Linked DNA regions of Tistrella mobilis. The protein of the gene in region 1 interacts with the protein of each later gene in a pairwise test. Links are inferred from orthologs where the notes say so. Each region holds a gene or a part of one and is shown in the gene's direction. Other genes may lie near its edges. The genes, in order: uvrB and uvrA.

Evidence for each region.
Region 2: the proteins of uvrB (region 1) and uvrA interact in binary tests that used the Escherichia coli proteins (3 or more experiments, as listed by UniProt). The link is inferred for Tistrella mobilis from one-to-one orthologs.

What each region holds. Positions count from the first base shown.
Region 1 is NZ_CP121017.1:1,331,068-1,338,081, reverse strand. What follows is about bases 1,208-4,200. They hold uvrB (excinuclease ABC subunit UvrB), read left to right. Parts: upstream 1,208-1,595; coding sequence 1,596-3,806; downstream 3,807-4,200. Other genes in these bases: P7L68_RS11860 (efflux RND transporter periplasmic adaptor subunit), read left to right, coding at 4,034-4,200; P7L68_RS11870 (pyridoxal phosphate-dependent aminotransferase), read right to left, coding at 1,208-1,301. Also shown: more of P7L68_RS11870, read right to left, coding at 99-1,207; more of P7L68_RS11860, read left to right, coding at 4,201-5,152; P7L68_RS11855 (efflux RND transporter permease subunit), read left to right, coding at 5,184-7,014. UniProt on the Escherichia coli protein: The UvrABC repair system catalyzes the recognition and processing of DNA lesions. A damage recognition complex composed of 2 UvrA and 2 UvrB subunits scans DNA for abnormalities.
Region 2 is NZ_CP121017.1:2,182,462-2,189,874, reverse strand. What follows is about bases 935-4,326. They hold uvrA (excinuclease ABC subunit UvrA), read left to right. Parts: upstream 935-1,249; coding sequence 1,250-4,126; downstream 4,127-4,326. Other genes in these bases: P7L68_RS15690 (methyl-accepting chemotaxis protein), read left to right, coding at 935-1,033. Also shown: more of P7L68_RS15690, read left to right, coding at 1-934; P7L68_RS15680 (hypothetical protein), read left to right, coding at 4,475-4,942; methylenetetrahydrofolate--tRNA-(uracil(54)-C(5))-methyltransferase (FADH(2)-oxidizing) TrmFO, read left to right, coding at 5,051-6,418; P7L68_RS15670 (phytoene/squalene synthase family protein), read right to left, coding at 6,436-7,293. UniProt on the Escherichia coli protein: The UvrABC repair system catalyzes the recognition and processing of DNA lesions. UvrA is an ATPase and a DNA-binding protein. A damage recognition complex composed of 2 UvrA and 2 UvrB subunits scans DNA for abnormalities.

The sequences.
Region 1 (7,014 bases):
CGCAGGCGTGATCGCCCCCTCAAGACGCCCCCCCAAGACAAAGCCCCCCGGCCGCAGAACGCGACCGGGGGGCTTTGTCAGAACCGGATCCCGGGGGATCAGACCAGTTCGTTGCAGGCGCGCGCGATGCGGCCGCAGGCGTCTTCCAGCACCTCGTCGGCCGTGGCGTAAGAGATGCGGAAATAGGGGTCGAGGCCGAAGGCGGCGCCATGGACGACGGCGATGCCGACATGCTCAAGCAGGTAGGTGGCGAAGTCCTCGGACGAGCCGATGACCTGGCCCGACGGGGTCTTCTTGCCCAACACGCCCTCGCAGGACGGATAGACATAGAAGGCGCCTTCCGGCACCGGGCAGACCAGGCCCGGGGCCTGGTTCAGCAGGCGGACGACCAGATCGCGGCGGACCTGGAAACGGGCCGCGCGCTCGGCGATGAAATCCTGCGGGCCGTTCAGCGCCTCGACGGCAGCCGCCTGGCTGATCGAGGACGGGTTCGAGGTCGACTGCGACTGGATCGCGGTCATCGCCTTGATGATGTTGGCCGGGCCGCCGGCATAACCGATGCGCCAGCCGGTCATCGAATAGGCCTTGGACACGCCGTTGACCGTCAGCGTGCGGTCATAAAGCTCCGGCGCGACCTGGGCGATGGTCGCGAACTCGAAACCGTCGAACAGGATGTGCTCGTACATGTCGTCGGTCAGCACCAGCACATGCGGATGGCGGACCAGCACATCGGCCAGCGCCCGCAGCTCGGCAGCGCTGTAGGCGGCGCCGCTCGGGTTGCTGGGCGAGTTCAGGATCAGCCATTTGGTGCGGGGCGTGATCGCCGCTTCCAGCTGTGCGGGCTGGATCTTGAAGCCGGTCTCACGGCCGGCCTCGACGAAGACCGGCACGCCCTCGGCCAGCAGTGCCATGTCGGGATACGAAACCCAGTACGGCGCCGGGATGATCACCTCGTCGCCCGGGTTCAGCGTCGCCATGAAAGCGTTGTAGAGCACCTGCTTGCCGCCGGTGCCGACCACGATCTGGTTCGCCGCGTAATCCAGCCCGTTCTCACGCTTGAACTTGTTGCGCACCGCCTCGACCAGCGCCTTGGTGCCCTGCACCGGCGTGTACTTGGTCTGCCCGTCGCGGATCGCCTTGATCGCGGCTTCCTTGATGTTGTCGGGCGTGTCGAAATCGGGTTCGCCCGCGCCCAGGCCGATGATGTCGCGCCCGGCTTCCTTGAGCTGGGCGGCCTTGGCGGTGACGGCGAGCGTCGGCGACGGCTTGATTCGGGACAGGCGGTCGGCGATCACGGACATTTGGATCGGCTCTTCGGCTGGGGACTGGAGGGATGAGCGACATGCCGGCCGGTCGCGAGACGACGCTCGGGCGCGCGGCGGAGGTCGTGCGGCAACGTACTCCCGCCCCCCGGGGCTTTCAACGGAAAAGCCCTCATGCGAGGGCCCTCCGCCCTCCTGACATCACCTGTCAGGAGGTGCCGGTATCCGCCGCACTCAATCGCTGAAAATCCGGCTGAAAATCCTATATATGGCAGTGGCCCCGCTGCGTGAGCGGCGACCATACGTCCTGACCGTCTGGAGATCCGAGCGCCCATGCCCGTCCTGATGCCCGGCCGCACCTTCGACGACCGCGAGGTCCCGGATCCGATGCCGACCCGTCCGACCGGTCGGGCGGACTTCAACCTGGTCAGCGCCTTCGAACCCGCGGGTGATCAGCCGACCGCCATCGCGGAACTGCTCGACGGCATCCGCAACCGGGAACGCGATCAGGTGCTGCTGGGTGTCACCGGCTCGGGCAAGACCTTCACCATGGCCCAGGTGATCGCCGCAGAGGGCCGTCCGGCCCTGATCCTGGCGCCGAACAAGACGCTGGCCGCCCAGCTCTATGGCGAGATGAAACAGTTCTTCCCCGAGAACGCGGTAGAATACTTCGTCTCGTATTACGACTACTATCAGCCCGAAGCCTATGTGCCCCGCTCCGATACCTATATCGAGAAGGAAGCCTCGATCAACGAGCAGATCGACCGGATGCGCCACTCGGCCACCCGTGCCCTGCTGGAGCGGCGCGATGTAGTGATCGTGGCCTCGGTGTCGTGCATCTACGGTATCGGCGCGGTGGAAACCTATGCCCGGATGACGCTGGATATCGCGAAGGGCGAGACGATCGACCGGACGGTTCTGCTGAAAAAACTGGTCGAGCTGCAGTATCGTCGCAACGATACCGGTTTCCAGCGCGGCGCCTTCCGGGTGCGCGGCGATGTGGTCGAAATCTTCCCCGCCCATCTGGAAGACCGCGCCTGGCGGCTCAGCCTATTCGGCGACGAGGTTGAGGCGATCGTCGAATTCGACCCGCTGACCGGCGAAAAGACCGGCAGTTTCCCCAAGGTGCGCATCTACCCGAACAGCCACTATGTCACGCCCAAGCCGACGCTCGCCCAGGCGGTGAAACACATCAAGGAAGAGCTGAAGGCCCGGCTTGCGCAGTTCGAGGCCGAAGGCAAGCTGCTGGAGGCCCAGCGGCTGGAACAGCGCACCACCTTCGATATGGAGATGATCGAGGCGACGGGATCCTGCGCCGGCATCGAGAACTATTCCCGCTATCTGTCGGGCCGCGCACCCGGCGAGCCGCCGCCGACCCTGTTCGAATACCTGCCGGACGACGCCCTGCTCTTCGTCGACGAGAGCCATGTGACCGTGCCGCAGGTGGGCGGCATGTTCCGCGGCGACTTCCAGCGCAAATCCGTGCTGTCGGATTACGGCTTCCGTCTGCCGTCCTGTGCCGACAACCGGCCGCTGAAATTCGAGGAATGGGACGCGATGCGGCCGCAATCGGTTTTCGTGTCGGCGACCCCCGGTCCCTGGGAGCTGGAGCGCACCGGCGGCACCTTCGTCGAACAGGTCATCCGCCCCACCGGGCTGATCGATCCGCCGGTGATCGTGCGGCCCTGCACCCGCCAGGTCGATGATCTTCTGGCCGAAGCGCGCGACACCATCGCGAAGGGCTATCGGGTGCTGGTGACCACGCTGACCAAGCGCATGGCCGAAGACCTCACGGAGTACATGCACGAAGCCGGCCTGAAGGTCCGCTATCTGCATTCGGACATCGAGACGCTGGAGCGCATCGAGATCATCCGCGACCTGCGCAAGGGCGTGTTCGACATCCTGATCGGCATCAACCTGCTGCGCGAAGGCCTCGACATTCCCGAATGTGCGCTGGTGGCGATCCTGGATGCCGACAAGGAAGGCTTCCTGCGCTCGAAAACCTCTCTGGTCCAGACCATCGGCCGCGCGGCCCGCAATATCGACGGCCGGGTGCTCTGCTATGCCGATCACATGACCGAGAGCCTGTCCTACGCCATCGCCGAGACCGAACGCCGCCGCGCCAAGCAGATGGCCTATAATCAGGAGCATGGCATCACGCCCGAAAGCGTGCGCAAGACCATCGGCGACGCGCTGGGCAGTGTTTACGAGGCCGACTATCTGGAAGTAGAGGTCGAAGACGCCGATCAGGGCCATCTGGTCGGCCACAATCTCCGCGCCTACAAGGAAGATCTGGAGAAGCGGATGCGGGCAGCGGCGGCCGATCTGGAATTCGAGGAGGCGGCCCGGCTGCGCGACGAGCTCAAGCGCCTGGATGCCGCCGAACTGGGTCTCGCCGAGGGGGCAGGTCCGGCCCTTGCTCCGCCGAAGGGGCGCGGCGGCCGGCTGGATTCACGGGCAGCCCGGGTGGCAGGCGGCGCCAAGACCGGCGGCCGGCGCGGCGCGCTCAAATCCGGCAAACCCACCGGACGCAAGCGCGGCTGACTGCGGCATGGGAACGACGGCGTGGCCTTTGTCACAGCCGCTGCCCCGAAAATCGATCCGCCCCCCGGAAGCGCGCGTAGGAGAAGCTGCCGTCGCATCGTATCATCGTCGTTGCGCAGCACCGGGCACGGGCATCGGGCGGTGCAACGGGACCGGATTCGGGGCATGACGGCACCGGACGGACACGCCGAAGGGCGGCCACGGATGCCGAGTGGGGGAACCAGGACGTGCGGATCATCGGGCAGATCATTCTGATCGCGGGCCTTGCCGCGGCCGGCGCAGGCGCCTGGTACGGCTGGGATCACCTGGCCGGGGGCGAAGCCGGCCAGGCCTCGGCGACGGTGACACCCGCGACCGTGCGGCCGGTGACCGTGGAACTCGCCGCCGTCACGCCCCGCCAGCTCGCCCGGGTGGTAGAGGCGGTCGGCACCGCCCGTGCCATGGATGCCGTGACGGTCTCCACCAAGATTTCCGGCCGGATTTCGGACCTGAACTTCACCCCTGGCACCACGGTGGAGGCGGGCCGCGTGCTGGCCTCGCTCGACGATGCCGCCGCCAGGGCCACGGTCGCCCAGCTTGAAGCAGCGGTTCACGAAGCTCAGACCCAGCTGGAGCGGACCCGGCAGCTGCGGCAGCGCAACGCCGTCTCGGCCGCGGAATTCGACACCCGCACAACGTCGCTGGCGGCAGCCCGCGCCCAGCTCGCCGCCGCCCGGGCGGAGCTTGCCGATCACAAGGTGGTGGCGCCGTTCACCGGCCGGGTGGGCCTGCGTCAGGTCAGCATCGGCGCGGTGATCGGACCCGACACCGCGATCACGACGCTCGACGACATCGACCCGATCAAACTCTCCTTCGCCGTGCCCGAAACCGCCCTCGCCCAGCTCAGCGCCGGCCAGACCGTGGCCGCCCGCAGCGCCGCCTATCCCGACGAGGCGTTTGCCGGCCGGGTGCAGTTCATCGATACCCGCATCGACGTCGCCACCCGCGCGGTGACGGTGGAAGCCGCGGTCGACAACCCGGACGGGCGGCTGAAGCCGGGCATGTTCATGGCCGTCACCCTCACCCTCGATCCCGGCCCCGACATGCCGACCATCCCTGAGACCGCCATGATCCGCGAAGGCCGGCTCGCCTATGTCTACGTCGCCGGTGCCGACGGCATCGCGAAGCGGCGGATCATCGAGCCCGGCCGCCGCCAGGACGGGCTGATCGAGGTTCTGAAAGGTCTGGAGCCGGGCGAGCCGGTGGTCGTCGCCGGCCATCAGCGCCTGCGCGACGGCGCACCGATCACCGTCGCCACGGGCACCGGCACCACAGGAACCGGCGCCCGGCCGGCCACCGCCGGCTGATGCCCTCCCCGCTGTCGATTCGGGTGCCGTCATGATCCTGTCGGACGTCTCCATCAAGCGCCCGGTCTTCGCGACCGTCCTGTCGCTGCTGCTCGTGGTTCTGGGCCTCTCTGCCGCCATCCGCCTGGCGGTGCGCGAATACCCGGATGTCGACACGCCGGAAGTGTCGATCTCAACCGCCTATCGCGGCGCGCCGGCCTCTCTGGTCGAAACCCAGATCACCGAAATCGTCGAGGGCGCGGTCAGCGGCATCGAAGGCATCCGCAGCATGCGCTCGGTCAGCCGCGACGGCCGGTCCTATGTCTCGATCGAATTCAATGTCGACCGGGATCTGGAAGCCGCGACCAACGATGTCCGCGACAAGGTCGCCCAGGTGATGGACGACCTGCCGGAGACGGCCGATCAGCCGATCATCTCCAAGGCAGATGCCGATGCCCGGGCGATGCTCTGGGTGACGCTGACCTCGGATGCGCGCGATTCGCTTGCCCTCACCGACTATGCCGACCGCTACATCGTCGACCGGCTGTCGGTGGTACCGGGCGTCGCCTCGGTCTATATCGGCGGCGAGCGGCGCTATGCGATGCGGATCTGGATTGACCGTCAGGCCCTGGCCGCCCGCGGGCTGACCGTCACCGACATCACGGCAGCACTCAACCGCGAGAATCTGGAACTTCCCGCCGGCAGCATCGAGACCACCAATCGCGAGGTTACGATCCGCACCGACACACGCTTCGCCGGCGAAGAGGATTTCCGCCGCCTGATCATCGCCGGCGGCACCGATGGCAGCCCGATCCGGCTGGGAGACGTCGCCCGGGTCGAGGTCGGTGCCGAAGACTACAAGAACGAGATCCGCTCCAACGGCATGTCCGGCATCGGCGTCGGCGTGATCCGGCAGTCGAAGGCCAATACGCTCGACGTTGCCAATGGCGTACGCGCCGAGATCGAGCAGATCCGCACCAGCCTGCCGCCGGATATCCGGGTTGCCTATTCCTATGACGAAAGCCTGTTCATCTCGGAAGCGATCTACGAGGTGCTGCACGCGCTGGTGATCGCGCTGCTGCTGGTGGTCGGCATCATCTTCATCTTCCTGCGCTCGATCGCCGCCACACTGGTTCCCGCGGTGGCGATCCCGGTTTCGGTGATCGCCTCGCTCACCGTGCTGGGCGCACTCGGCTTCTCGATCAACGTGCTGACCCTGCTGGCGCTGGTGCTGGCGATCGGTCTGGTGGTCGACGACGCGATCGTGGTGCTTGAGAACATCCACCGCCGCATCGAAGAGGGGGAGCCGCCGCTGCTCGCCTCGCTGCGCGGCTCGCGCCAGATCGCCTTTGCGGTGATCGCGACCACGCTGGTGCTGATCGCGGTCTTCGTGCCGATCTCGTTCATGGAAGGCCGCACCGGCCGGCTGTTCGGCGAATTCGGCATCGCCATGGCGGCCTCGGTCGCCTTCTCGATGCTGGTCGCTCTGACATTGACCCCGATGATGTGCAGCAAGCTGCTGCGCGCGCCTGGCAAGGCCAATGCCGCGGAACGGCTGAGCCAGCGCTTCTTCGACGGCATGAACCGGGTCTATGACCGCATCCTTGGCTGGGCCATGGCGGCAAAGCTGGTGGTGATCGCAATCGCCATCGGCATCTCGGTGATTGCCGGCATCCTCTACGAGGTCATCCCGCGCGAATTCGCTCCGACGGAAGACCGGGGCAGCTTCATCGTGGTCGTCGAGGCGCCGAAGGGATCGAGCTACGACTACACCAGCCGCAATGTCGAAAAGGTGGAAGAGATCCTGCGACCGCTGGTCGATCGCGGTGTCGCCTCGATCGTCTTCACCATCGTCTCCCCCGGCACCAACCGCCCCTCGCCCG
Region 2 (7,413 bases), 850 kb from region 1 along the record:
CCGCGCGATCGGCGCCATGCGTGAGCTGGCAGGCGGCCACACCACCGTCGACCTGAACGGGCTCGACCGGCGTGACGAACTGGGCGAAATGGCACGGGCACTGCTGGTCTTCCGCGACGGCATGGCCGAAGCCGAACGCCTGCGTCAGGTCAACGATACCCAGCGTCTTCAGGCCGAGGCCGAGAAGGCTGCCGCCCTGGACCGTCTTGCCGCGGATTTCGAGCGCTCCATCGGCGAGGTGGTCACGGCCGTGCGGCAATCGTCGCAGCAGATGCGCGACACCGCCCGGGCCATGAGTGCCGGTGTCGATCAGGCCCGCGAGACCAGCTCGGGCGTCGCCGGTTCCGCCGATGAAACGGCCCGCAGCGTTCAGACCGTGGCCGGATCGACGGAACAGCTGAGCGCGGCCATCAGCGACATCCTCCGTCAGGTCGCAGAAGGATCCACCATCACCACCGAGGCGGTGGGCGAGGCCCGGCGTTCGAACCATACCGTGACCGGGCTGGTGGAGGCCGCCAACCAGATCGGCGAGGTCGTCCGCCTGATCAGCGACATCGCCGAGCAGACCAATCTTCTCGCCCTCAACGCCACCATCGAGGCGGCCCGCGCCGGTGAGGCCGGCAAGGGTTTCGCCGTCGTGGCATCGGAAGTGAAGAGCCTTGCCACCCAGACCAGCCGTGCGACCGCAGATATCGAGGCGCGCATCGCCCAGATCCGCACGGTCGCAAGCGAGGCCGCATCGACGATCAGCCGCGTCGGCGCCACCATCGACCGGATCAGCCAGGTGGTCGATGGCATCTCGGGTGCGGTCGACAGGCAGCGCAGCGCCACCAGCGAGATCGCGGCCTCGATCAGCCAGGCGGCCGCCGGCGCCGGCCGGGTCAGTGCCGAAATCGGCCGCGTGTCACGCAGCGCCGAAGATGCCGGCACCATGGCCCGGCGCGTGCTCGACACCTCGACCGCCCTGGTCGAGGAGGGCCAGCAGCTGACCGTCCGCGTCGGCGCCTTCATCCGTCATATCCGCGAGGCCTGAGCAGCGGCCACAGGCACCGGGGCGCACCCCGGGGACCCCGGGCAGCCATGCCACCGGCGCATGGCTGCCGCCCTGGCCCTGGTGAATATCCCCGGCCTCCTGACATGATTTGCCACGTGACGATCAGGCATCCGTGCACTATTTGTTCGTGTGCTGCCCTGCAGCGCGGGGCGCTGGAACGACATCCGGCCGGCGAGGCACATGGTGCGGGATCAGATGCGCGACACCACCAGACTGATCAGCGTCCGCGGGGCGCGGGAACACAATCTCAAGGACGTCGACGTCGATATTCCGCGCGACCGGCTGGTGGTGATCACCGGCCTCAGCGGCTCCGGCAAGTCGTCGCTCGCCTTCGACACCATCTATGCCGAAGGTCAGCGCCGCTATGTCGAAAGCCTGTCGGCCTATGCCCGTCAGTTCCTGGAGCTGATGCAGAAGCCGGATGTCGAGCGTATCGACGGCCTGTCGCCCGCCATTTCGATCGAGCAGAAGACCACCTCGCGCAATCCGCGCTCGACCGTGGGCACCGTCACCGAGATCTACGACTATATGCGCCTGCTCTGGGCACGGGTCGGCATCCCCTATTCTCCCGCAACCGGCCTGCCGATCGAAAGCCAGACGGTCAGCCAGATGGTCGACCGGATGATGGAGATGGGCGACGGCACCCGCCTGCTGCTGCTTGCCCCCGTGGTGCGCGGCCGCAAGGGCGAGTACCGCAAGGAACTGGCCGAGCTGATGAAGCGCGGCTTCACCCGCGTGAAGATCGACGGCGAGATTCACGAGATCGAGGACGCGCCCGCGCTCGACAAGAAGCGCAAGCATGATATCGAGGTCGTGGTCGATCGCATCGTCATCCGCGACGGGCTGGGCAACCGGCTGGCCGACAGCGTCGAGACCGCGCTCGATCTCGCCGACGGCATCATGATCGCCGAGAATGCCGACACCGGCGACCGCACGACCTTCTCGGCTCGCTTCGCCTGCCCGGTTTCCGGCTTCACCATCGACGAGATCGAGCCCCGGCTGTTCAGCTTCAACAATCCCTATGGCGCCTGCCCGGATTGCGACGGGCTGGGGGTGAAGAGCCATTTCGACCCCGAACTGGTGGTGCCGGACCCGTCGCTGGGCCTGCGCGAGGGCGCGATCGCCCCCTGGGCCAAGTCGACCACCCAGTTCTACAACCAGACGCTTGCCGGCATCGCCGCACACTACAAGGTGACGCTGACCCAGTCCTGGGAGAAACTGCCCGACCGGGTCCGTCAGGCCATCCTGTTCGGCAGTGGCGAAGAAGCCATCAAGATCCGCTATGAAGACGGCGCGCGCAACTATACCGTCGACCGCCCCTTTGAAGGCGTGATCCCCAATCTGGAGCGGCGCTGGCGCGAGACAGACAGTGCCTTCATCCGCGAGGAACTGTCGCGCTTCCAGGGCAATCGTCCCTGTGAAACCTGCGGTGGTCAGCGCCTGAAGGAAACGGCACTCGCGGTCAAGATCGACATGAAGAACATTGCCGACGTCTCGGCGATGTCGATCGGCGAGGCCCGGTCCTGGTTCGGTGCGCTCGACGGCCGTCTCGATGCCAAGCGCCGGGAGATCGCCCAGCGGATCCTGAAGGAGATCAACGAGCGGCTGCGCTTCCTCACCGAAGTGGGGCTCGACTATCTCACCCTCGCCCGCGGCTCCGGTTCGCTTTCGGGTGGCGAGAGCCAGCGCATCCGCCTTGCCTCACAGATCGGCTCGCGCCTGACGGGCGTGCTTTACGTGCTCGACGAGCCCTCGATCGGCCTGCATCAACGCGACAACGACCGGCTGCTGGCCGCGCTGAAGGACCTGCGCGATCTGGGCAATTCGGTGCTGGTGGTCGAGCACGACGAAGACGCCATCCGCGCCGCCGATCATGTCATCGACATGGGGCCGGGCGCGGGCGAGCATGGCGGCAAGGTGGTCGCCGAGGGGACACCGGCGGAAATCATGGCCAACCCGGCCTCGCTCACCGGTCGCTATCTGACCGGTGCGAAGCTGATTCCGGTGCCGGAAGAACGGCGCAAAGGCACGGGCGAGGCCATCACCCTGGTCGGCGCCCGCTCCAACAACCTCCACGATGTCACCGCCAGCTTCCCGCTCGGCACCTTCACCTGCGTCACCGGCGTCTCCGGCGGCGGCAAGTCGACGCTGGTGATCGAGACGCTCTACCAGGCGATCGCCCGCCGGCTCAACGGTGCCCGTACCCATCCGGGCCAGCACGACCGCATCGATGGGCTGGAGCATATCGACAAGATCATCAACATCGACCAGTCGCCGATCGGCCGCACCCCCCGGTCGAACCCGGCGACCTATGTCGGCCTGTTCACCCAGATCCGCGACTGGTTCGCCGGCCTGCCGGACGCCAAGGCGCGCGGCTATAAGCCGGGCCGCTTCTCGTTCAACGTCAAGGGCGGTCGCTGCGAGGCCTGCCAGGGCGACGGCGTGATCCGGATCGAAATGCACTTCCTGCCCGACGTCTATGTCCAGTGCGATGCCTGCAAGGGCAAGCGCTATAACCGCGAGACGCTGGAGGTCCAGTTCAAGGGCAAGTCGATCGCCGACGTCCTCGACATGACCGTCGACGAGGGGCTGGACTTCTTCCAGGCCATGCCGTCGATCCGCGACAAGCTGCGCACGATCGCCGAGGTCGGGCTTGGCTATATCCGTCTCGGCCAGTCCGCCACCACCCTGTCGGGCGGCGAAGCCCAGCGGGTGAAGCTGGCCAAAGAGCTGTCGCGTCGGGCGACCGGGCGGACACTCTATATCCTGGACGAGCCGACCACCGGCCTGCACTTCGACGACGTCCGCAAGCTGCTCGAAGTCCTGCACACCCTGGTCGATCAGGGCAACACGGTGGTGGTGATCGAGCACAATCTCGACGTTATCAAAACAGCGGACTGGCTGATAGACATGGGCCCTGAAGGCGGGTCCGGCGGCGGCCACATCGTGGCCGAGGGCACGCCGGAGGATGTCATCCACAACCCCGCCAGCCATACCGGCCACTATCTGGGCCGGCATCTTGCCATGGAAAACGCAAAACGGGCCGGTGCGCGAATCATTTCAGCCGAATGAAAGATAGATGCCGGGTCAATTAAATCCATCTTCACCATAAATTTCGCCAGATTTGCGAGATTCCGTACGATTTTGCACCTGTTATCTACCTCGGACAGGCCTGAACGGGCTGATCGGGTAAAAAACGTTGACTGTGGAACGTCGGTGACTTGCCGTCACCGACGTCCTGTCATAGCGTGAGCACAGGACGGAACGCGCCGCGATCAGAACTGCGTGTCCGGACGGTAAGTTGAACGTGATGATCGGGACAGACCGGGGGTTTGCCACATGCTCGGAGCATCGGCGGCGAAGAACGACTCGTGCGCGCAACATCTGGAACCCACACGTCACGGAGATTCCGTCCATACATTGCCCGCCATACTCGCCGCCAGTGATCCGCGTGCCCCGGGCCTCGCCGGGCTTGCGCCCGACACGGCCGCCCAGGGCATCGCCCGCATCGGTCGCCGCCTGCTCACCGATGCCGCTCGTTCCGCCACCGGCGGCGACGCCGCCCATCCGACCCAGGCTCCGGCCCCGGCGGATATGGCGATGATCGCCGACACCATCGCCGATCTGATCTCGCGCGGGGCCCAGCGCCGGGAGCTCACCCAGCCGATGATCGCCCCGGCCGAAGCGCGCCGGCGCGCCGGCCTGGTCACCGCTCTGCTGGTCGGCGGCGCGCTGTTCGCCCTTACGGGGCGCGACGGGGTCACATCGGATGCAGCCCGGCCTGACGACGTGGCGGTGATCGTGGCCGCCCTCGGCCTTGCCGGTTTCCGTGCCGCCAGTGCACCGGCCGCCCTCGAATCCGCCAGCCGGGCGCCGCGCCGGGTCTGAGAAGCGGGGTCTGAAGCTACGGCTCCCGCTTGAGGGCCGGGCCCGACTGTAATATGTCCTGGGGCGACGGTTCGTCTCTGCCGTCGGCCACAGGAAAGGTTGGTGCCCGTGAAGACCTCTGCCCCGGTTCATATCGCTCCCGTCCATGTCGTGGGCGGCGGTCTTGCCGGTTCCGAGGCTGCCTGGCAGCTGCTGCAGTCAGGCGTGCCGGTGATCCTGCACGAGATGCGCCCGGTCAGAAAGACCGAGGCCCATGCAACCGACGGTCTGGCGGAACTGGTCTGCTCGAACTCCTTCCGGTCCGATGACGCCACCTCGAATGCGGTGGGCGTGCTCCATGCCGAGATGCGGCGCGCCGACAGCGTGATCATGGCCGCAGCCGATTCCCATCAGGTGCCGGCGGGTGGCGCGCTCGCGGTCGATCGCCACGGTTTCTCGGCCGCGGTGGAAGAACGGTTGCGTGCCCATCCGCTGCTTGAGATCCGCCGTGAAGAGGTGACCGGCCTGCCGCCGGCAGACTGGGGCCGGACGATCATCGCCACCGGGCCGCTGACCTCCCCTGCCCTTGCCGAGGCGGTGCGCGCCGCCACCGGCGAGGACAGCCTCGCCTTCTTCGACGCCATTGCGCCGATCGTGCACCGGGACAGCATCGACTTCGACATTGCCTGGATGCAGTCGCGCTACGACAAGCCGGGGCCGGGCGGCACCGGTGCCGATTATGTCAACTGCCCGCTGGACCGGGAGACCTATGAAGCCTTCATCGCCGCGATCATCGGCGGCGAGAAGACCGACTTCAAGGAGTGGGAGAAGTCGACGCCCTATTTCGAAGGCTGCCTGCCGATCGAGGTGATGGCGGAACGCGGGCCCGAGACCCTGCGCTTCGGCCCGATGAAGCCGGTCGGCCTGACCGATCCGCGCACCGGCCGCTCGCCGCATGCCGTGGTCCAGCTGCGCCAGGACAACGCCTCCGGCACGCTCTGGAACATGGTCGGTTTCCAGACCAAGCTGAAATACGGCGAACAGAGCCGGATCTTCCGGATGATTCCGGGTCTGCAGAATGCCGAGTTCGCCCGGCTGGGCGGCATCCACCGCAACACCTTCATCAACAGCCCGCGGGTGCTGGACGGGGTGATGCGGCTGAAGGCGGCCCCGCATCTGCGCTTTGCCGGCCAGGTGACCGGCGTCGAAGGCTATGTCGAAAGCGCGGCCATGGGCCTGCTGGCCGGCCGCTTCGCTGCGGCAGAGGCACTGGGGCAGGAGATCGTGCTGCCGCCCGCCACCACCGCCATGGGCGCGCTGCTCGCCCATATCACCGGCGCCGCGAACCCCGAAACCTTCCAGCCGATGAACGTGAATTTTGGCCTGTTCGCGCCGCTCGAAGGCAAGATCCGCAAGAATGAGCGCAAGCAGGTGATGGCCCGCCGGGCGCTCGAAGACATCGCGGCCTGGGCCGATGCCCGGCCCGTGGCCGCCTGAGGACGGATCCGCCGGTCTCAGCCCCGGGCAAGCAGCAGGGTGAAAGCCCGACGTGCCGGGCTGAGCACGGCCGGGGCCGTGAACGGATCATGACCCGCCCGTGCCAGCCGTGCCAGATGCACCCGGGCGAGTGCCGCCTGCCCCGCCACAGGCCGCGGCAGGCGGCCGGCCTTGCGGGCATCGGCGATCAGCGCCCCGGCACGCCCGGCCAGATCTGCGACGATGGCGGCAATCGCGGTCGTTACCGCCTGGTCGCGCAGATGCGGTTCAATCACCTGGCCCGTCCCCAGACCGGCCGCTTCCATCCGGTCGCGGGGCAGCAGCACCCGCCGCCGCCGCGCCTGATGCGGCAGGGCTCTGAGCACACCTGCCAGACCGAAGCCGGTACCGACCGCCTCGGCCGCATCCAGCCGTGCGCCATCGGTTACCCCAAGTACCCTGGCCTGCAACCGCGCCAGCTGTCCCGCCGTGTCGCGGGCATAGGCTTCGACCGCAGCGGCATCGGCAAAGGGTGCCGGTTCGAAATCCACCTCGCGGGCATCGATCATCCGCTCCAGCCGGTCCCGCGGCAGATCATGGGCCGCGATCGCCGGGGCCAGAAGATCGATCACCTGATGGCGCCGCGGCGTGCCGGCCTCGATTCCGTCCAGGGCTTCGCGCCACCATTGCAGGCGGATGGCGCCGATCATGGTTTCGCTCACCACCTCGGCGGTCTTCGCGGTCTCGAAGGCAAAGCCGAGCAGAGCAACCAGATCGGCACGCCGCTCCGGATCGGCCAGCATCAGGCAGGCGAAGCGGTCCGGATCCAGCCTGGTCAGCTCGTCTGCGCTCGCCGCCAGCGCCGCTGCGCGTTCGGTATCGGAAACCGTGGTCATCCGTCTCTCCGGGCCGGGCTTGTGAGCCGAAGCGTGCTCCGGCGGGTTTCGGCCGACCATATAGGCTTCGGGGGCTCCACCGCAAACCGCGTGATGCTATTCTGAAAGCGCGCGACCTTC